Regions from separate parts of the Streptomyces sp. NPDC002536 genome, predicted to be linked through region 1. Evidence: riboswitches for the same ligand, from Rfam matches in the RefSeq annotation. Region 1 holds a riboswitch; the other holds the start of a gene.
The links. Region 1 has a riboswitch for cyclic di-AMP ahead of ACWD4B_RS10015 (peptidoglycan DD-metalloendopeptidase family protein). Riboswitches for the same ligand answer to the same signal wherever they lie in the genome.

Region 1 (3,165 bases):
GAGGCCGCGGGCGCGGCGGTGCCGGTGCCGGCACCGGTGGTGCCGAGCGCTCGGGCGGCGGCCAGCCGAGTACGCGCACGCGGACGGAGGGTGGCAACCCTGAGCGCTCCCGCCGCCCGCGTCGCGGCGGCGCCGCCGGCAATGGCGGCAATGGCGGTACGAACCGCCGCCCGTCGGCATCCTGACGAGGGGCGCTGCGCGCCCGGCTCCCGCCGCGGCGGCGGGCAGAGGCGCGGGCGCCCTTCCGCCCCGCGCTCAACGCCGCGCAGCGAAGAGGCAGCATGCCTCCTCATCCCTGCCGCAACGGCGCCGAGCCCCTGCGGCGCGGTCCGGCGGTGCCGAATCGCCCGCACCCCACCGCCCCGCGGAGCGCCCCGCGCAGCGGGCCCGGCGGGGACCCCACTCGGCGCACCCCGACTCGCCAGGCCCCGTGCCCGGCGCAACGCTGGGCACGTGATCCGAGGGACGGCACCCGCCACAAACGGCGAAACCCGCCGGGACGGCACCGGCACCCGCCGCGCGGCCCGCAGCCTCCCCGCCGTCCTCATCGTGGGCGGCCTCGTCTTCGACTACCTCACACCCCCCAACTACACCTCCGCTCCCTTCTTCGCCGCAGCCCCGCTCGTCGCAGCGGCCCTCCTCTCCCGCCGCCTCACGCTCGTCACGGCCGCCGTGGCGAGCGCCGCCACCCTCGGCCTGGCCGTGGTCCGCACCACCATCGGCGTCGGCGAGCGCATCACCGAGGTCGTCACCGTCGTGACGGTCTGCGTCCTCGCCCTCGGCATCAACCACGTCGTCCGCCGCAGCGACCGCCGCCTCGCCTCCGCGCGCGGCATCGCGGAGGCGGCCCAGCGCGCCGTCCTTCCCACGCCCCCGGCCCGCATCGGCGGCCTGCGCGTCGCCGCGCGCTACGTGGCCGCGCACGCCGACGCCCGCATCGGCGGCGACCTCTACGCGGTGCAGGACACCCCGCACGGCGTCCGCCTGATCGTCGGCGACGTCCGCGGCAAGGGCCTCGGCGCGGTCGAGGCCGTCGCCGTCCTCATCGGCGCCTTCCGCGAGGCGGCCGAGCAGGAGCGCACGCTCGAAGGGCTCGCGGCGCGCCTGGAGCGTGCGTTGCAGAGAGAGGGCGCACGGCGCGCCAACCTCGACCAGAGCGAGGGCTTCACGACCGCCGTCCTGGCCGAAGTGCCGCCCGGCGCCCCGTTCCTCCGCCTGGTCAACCGCGGTCACCCGCCCCCGCTCCTGCTCCACTCCGCGGGCCGCATCACCGAGGCGCACCGCGGCCCGGCGGCGCTGCCCCTCGGCCTGGGGGACGTCGGCGCCTGGCCGGACCACGTCCAGGAGTGGGAGTTCCCGCAGGGGACGACGCTCCTGCTCTTCACGGACGGAGTGACGGAGGCGCGTGACGCGGACGGCACCTTCTACGACGCCGGGCGCCGCCTGAGCGGCCGCCAGTTCCGCAGCCCGGACGCGCTCCTGGACGCCCTGACCGAGGACGTCGCGTGCCACACGGGCGGTGAGACGGCGGACGACATGGCCCTGTTGGCGATCCGCCGCGGGCATCCGCACCGTGCGTAATCGATCTTGTTCTGAGCGGCACGCCCACCACATGGCAAAACCTGCCCAAGAGCCCCGTGAATTCACGCTTTCGGCTTGGAAATCGGCTGCCGTGTCTATTAACGTTCGATAACGCAGCGCGGTCGTCAAACCGCCGCAAGAGGCGGCACCGTGCGCCTTCGCCGAATCCCGCACGTCTGGCTACACCCTGCGCGACCAGCAACTTCAGGGAACCGGGGAACCACAACCCTTGGGGTGAATCGGGCCGGCGGCAGCCGGCCCGTAGGGGACCTTCCTCCTCCGAACCCGTCAGCTAACCCGGTAGGCGAGCAGGAAGGAAAGGAGTGCGCCCCGGTGGCGTCCAACAGCCCGTTCCCGGACGGCAGTTCGCACCCTCCGTATGCTCCGCACGACCCTCATGACCCGTACGCTTCGTACGAACGTGCGCCCGCCGCCGGCCCCGGGGAATGGAACCCCGGCGAGGACTCGGCGCCTGCCGCGCGCGGCCGGCACCGGGTCGCGAAACAGCGCGGCGGTTCGATGGCCCGCAGTGGCGCCGTACTCGGCGTGGGCGTCATCGCAGCGGTCGGCGCGGGCGGTATGGCGACTGCCCAGGATCGCCCGGCGCCGCCGATATCCGTGCCGGACGTACCGGATCTGAAGGAACTGCCGGAGATGGCCGGAAAACTGCTCGGAGTGGTCGAAGAGGAATCCCCGGCCCCCGCCGCGTCGCAGGAAGCGTCCGAATCCGCGAACGGTTCCGGCTCCGCATTGGCGCAGAACGCCGCGGACGCCGGCGAAGCGCTGCGCGCCCGCATCCTCCAGCAGGCCGAGCACCAGCAGGACTCGGCCGAGGAGGCCGCCCGCCAGAGCGAGACGAAGGCCGCGGAAGACGCGCACCGCAAGGCCGCGGCCGAAGAGACGGCGAAGGCGGAAGCCGAGAAGCAGACCCGGCCCGAGGAAAAGCAGCAGACTCCGCAAGCTGAAGACAAGGGTGAAGACAAGGCTGGAGACAAAGCCGACCCCGAAACACCGAAGCCCTCGCGGAGCGAACACGGCTCGTACGTCCTCCCCGTCGGCTCGTACACCCTCACCGCGGGTTTCGGGCAGTCGGGAAACATGTGGTCCGCGAACCACACCGGCGAGGATTTCGCCGCCCCGACGGGCACGCCCGTCAAGGCGGTCGGCGGCGGCACGATCACCCAGGCGGGCTGGGCGGGCGCGTACGGCTACCGCATCGTCCTGACGCTCGACGACGGCACGGAGCTGTGGTTCTGCCACCTGTCGTCGATGGTGGTCACGTCCGGCAAGGTGGCGGCGGGCGACGTCATCGGACGGGTCGGGGCGACCGGCAACGTCACGGGTCCGCACCTGCACCTGGAGGTGCGGCCGGACGGCGGCGGGCCGGTGGATCCGCTGCCGTGGCTGCGGGACAAGGGCCTCCAGCCGTAGGGCCTGCCCTGTCGGGACCCCGCCCGGTTCGCACGTTCGTACGCTCACTCGTGCGCACATTTGCCCGAGAATGTTCTGCTTCAAATAGGGCACTCAGATGGTGTGACGACCGCGAGGACCATCTCCACGTCCGTGCCTGCGCGACTCGACCGA
Region 2 (3,165 bases), on a different contig from region 1:
CCGAACGCCCTGCAGTGCCTCGGGGAGGGCCTCACCCACGCAACCGGGGCGACCACCTTGACGATCTCCTAGGCCCCCGGCAACAACTTCGGCACCGACACCAGCAACGCCCGCTGGTCGGCGAGCACCGCCGCCACCCCCGCCGTGACCCCGGCCGCGTCCTCCGCCCCCACCGCCGTCCGCAACGCCGTCGCGTCGTCGTCCAGCTTCTTCAGCTGCGCCGGCACCTCCGCAGCGCGGTCCGTCGCCTTGACCGACCGCTGCAACCGCCCCGACGCAGCGCGCAGCCGTCGTTGCAGCTCCTGCATCTCCACCGTGTCCGGCGTCTTCGCGCGGGCCTCCGTCCCGATCCGGGACCCGAGCAGCAGCGTCTCGCCGAGGCTGCCGACCGTGTCGAGCGGGCCCGCCGCATCCGGCGCGGGTGCCTCGGCGGCAGGGGGCGGTGCGGAAGGCGGTCCGTCCGACGCGAGTGCGGGACCGGCGATCAGCAAGGCGAGCGAGCCGCACACGGCGGCCGCGGCAGTGGAGGGAATCGTGTTCAGGCGCATGCCGTCACCCTTGGCGGGCACCCGCCGGCCCGCAACCGGCGGGCGCCCCCGCGGGGGCCTCCCGGCACGCCCCCGCGCTAAACCTGACCTGCGAGTACGTCAAGCCGGGGAGCCGCGGGCCGGCGTGCGGCCGAACGGGTTCCCGTCCGGCACAATCGGGGGATGTCCAGATCCAGCGCACGCCCCCGGCCGGCCGTCGGCCCCGACTCGCCCTGTCCCTGCGGGCTCGGCGACACCTACCAGAACTGCTGCGGCGCCTTCCACAGCGGGCAGAAGTCCGCGCCCACGGCCGAACGCCTGATGCGCTCGCGCTACAGCGCCTTCGTCGTCCGCGACACCGCGTACCTGCTGCGCAGCTGGCACTCCAGCACCCGGCCCGGGCACCTCGACCTCGACCCCGGGATGCGCTGGACCGGGCTGGACGTCCTGGCCACGACGGGCGGCAGCGCGTTCCACCAGGAGGGCACCGTCGAGTTCCGGGCCCACTACAGCGAGCGCGGGCACCAGGACGTCCTGCACGAGGTGAGCCGGTTCGTCCGCGAGGACGGGCAGTGGGTCTATCTGGACGGCGCCATCAGCTGACCCGGCCGTACCAGACGCTGCCGGTCCAGATCTTCTCCAGGCGGACGGTCGTGCCCGGCTTGGGGGCGTGCCAGATCTTGTTGTTCCCGGCGTAGATGCCCACGTGGTAGACGTTGCTGCCGGAGTGGAAGAACACCAGGTCGCCGGTCTGGCGGGAGCCCGCGGAGAGGTGGCGGGTCGCGTTGTACTGATCGGCCGCGGTGCGCGGCAGGCGCTTGCCGATCCGCTTGAACGAGTAGAGCGTCAGGCCCGAGCAGTCGAAGCGGTTCGGGCCGGTCGCGCCGTACTGGTAGGGCGATCCCTGCTTGGCGGCCGCGACCTTGAGGGCCTGTTCGCCGGGGGTGGCGGCCTGGGCGCCGGGGGCCATGCCCGGCAGGAGGACCGATGCCGCCACGGTGGCGGCGGCAAGTACGGGGATGCGCGCAGGTATTCGAGGCATTGCAGACATGCCGAAGCCCTTCGTCAGCCGCCTGCGAAAGATGACCTGTCGGGTTCGGGCTGGACGAAGGTGCCCGGCCACGGTCGTGGCTTCACCCCAAGGACCACCGCCATCGTGGTCCGTCGTGCTCGGGTCTCCCGCTCCTGCCGGTCCGTCGAATCGGTTCCGCACCCGGTGCAGTGGCAGGACTCGGCGTCCGCCCGGGTGGCCCGCCTCGGTGACGGGGTCTCATGTTCGAGGGACGATCCTGCACCACCGGCCGCGCGAATTCAGCGTCGAATGGGGCTTCTGTGAACTTCTTCACTTCCGTCCTGTAACTGCAACCACGCCCGTATCTGCCGCCCCATCAGCACGGTGTCAGCATGGTGTCAGCACGGCTTGCGCCATGCGTCCAGGCCCAGTCGCTTCTGCATCGAGCTGAGTCCGAGCCGGGTCGTCCTGTCGCAGAACTCCCCGGTTTTCAGGTCGTATTCGACATGGAAGACCGCTTTGTCCGCCTTGATGAAGGGCGTCAGCCGCGCGCACTCGTCGTACTGCGCGCACTGCTCGTTCACCGCGAAGTCGAAGTCGCCCACCAGCTGCGGGATCTGTTCCAGGTCGTTCTTCAGTCCCACCGACATGCCCCGGTCGTGGGCGAGTTTCGCCAGCATCCGGTTGAAGGCCAGCTGATCGTCGGCGGTCAGCTTGAAGCCCGTCGAGTTGCGGAATCCCTCGGTCAGGTCCGGCTCCACGGCGTCGAAGCCCTTCTTCCGGCACATCTCGATCCGGGCCGCCATGATCGGCTTCAGGACGTCGAGACGGCGGATGTCCACCCACTTCTCGCCCTCCCAGCCCTTGTTCTTCGCGCCGAGGACGCCCTTGGGGAAGGCGTTCTTGTCGGGCCGGAAGTCCTCCCACGCACCGGCGTTGAAGTAGCAGATCACCTTCCGGCCGCGGGCGTGCAGCCCGGCGACCGTCGCGGCATCGTTCTCGAAGCCGTCGATGTCGTAGACGGGGACGTCCACCGAGGTGTCGACCTTGCCGTCGAGCTGCCACTGCCAGCGCGTGCCCGGCTTCGGCTGCCAGCGTTTCCCGGAGGCGGGCGGCTGTGCATCACCGGAACCGCCGGAGGGCGGAGCGGACTGCTGCTCGTCCGGATCGGCCCCCTCGTCCGAGGAGGACGAGCAGCCCGCGAGGGCGAGCAACGACAACACGGCAGCCGCCCCCGCCCGTATCCGCCTCATCGCACCGCTCCCGTCGTCAGGGGCGCGCTCTGCCAGGGGTTGGCACCGTCGCCCGGCACCGCGCAGTGCACCCCGGCGCCGCGCCGCTCCGCCGTGCGGGCCACCTGTTCCGCGCAGCCGTCCGGGACCGCGTAGACGAGGTGGCAGAACCGGCCCGGCGGATGGTCCGCTGTCCAGGCCGGCACCCCCGCCCGCCAGTACTCCTCCCAGCTGCCCTCGAAGGTGACCAGGAGGTCGGCGAGCCGTGCGTAGCCCGGGTCCGGATGGGTCCCCGGGTTGAGTGCGACGGTCCGCGCGCCCAGCGTCCGGGCGATCAGGACCAGCCGCCGGTAGTACGGCAACACCGCCGCCCCGGAGGGGACTTGGTCGAGGA

Region 2: another riboswitch for cyclic di-AMP. It lies ahead of ACWD4B_RS19800 (C40 family peptidase); the one in region 1 lies ahead of ACWD4B_RS10015 (peptidoglycan DD-metalloendopeptidase family protein).

What each region holds. Positions count from the first base shown of each region.
Region 1 covers NZ_JBSFWU010000019.1:53,484-56,648, forward strand. Annotated here, with positions in the region: gene ACWD4B_RS10005 (DEAD/DEAH box helicase) at 1-185, shown strand, start outside; gene ACWD4B_RS10010 (PP2C family protein-serine/threonine phosphatase) at 457-1,581, shown strand; cyclic di-AMP (ydaO/yuaA leader) riboswitch at 1,735-1,902, shown strand; gene ACWD4B_RS10015 (peptidoglycan DD-metalloendopeptidase family protein) at 1,915-3,012, shown strand; gene ACWD4B_RS10020 (MFS transporter) at 3,115-3,165, shown strand, end outside.
Region 2 covers NZ_JBSFWU010000051.1:50,415-53,579, reverse strand. Annotated here, with positions in the region: partial or broken gene ACWD4B_RS19815 (hypothetical protein) at 1-72, shown strand, start outside; gene ACWD4B_RS19810 (hypothetical protein) at 69-548, opposite strand; gene ACWD4B_RS19805 (YchJ family protein) at 711-1,130, shown strand; gene ACWD4B_RS19800 (C40 family peptidase) at 1,123-1,578, opposite strand; cyclic di-AMP (ydaO/yuaA leader) riboswitch at 1,583-1,736, opposite strand; gene ACWD4B_RS19795 (endo alpha-1,4 polygalactosaminidase) at 1,938-2,792, opposite strand; gene ACWD4B_RS19790 (spherulation-specific family 4 protein) at 2,789-3,165, opposite strand, start outside.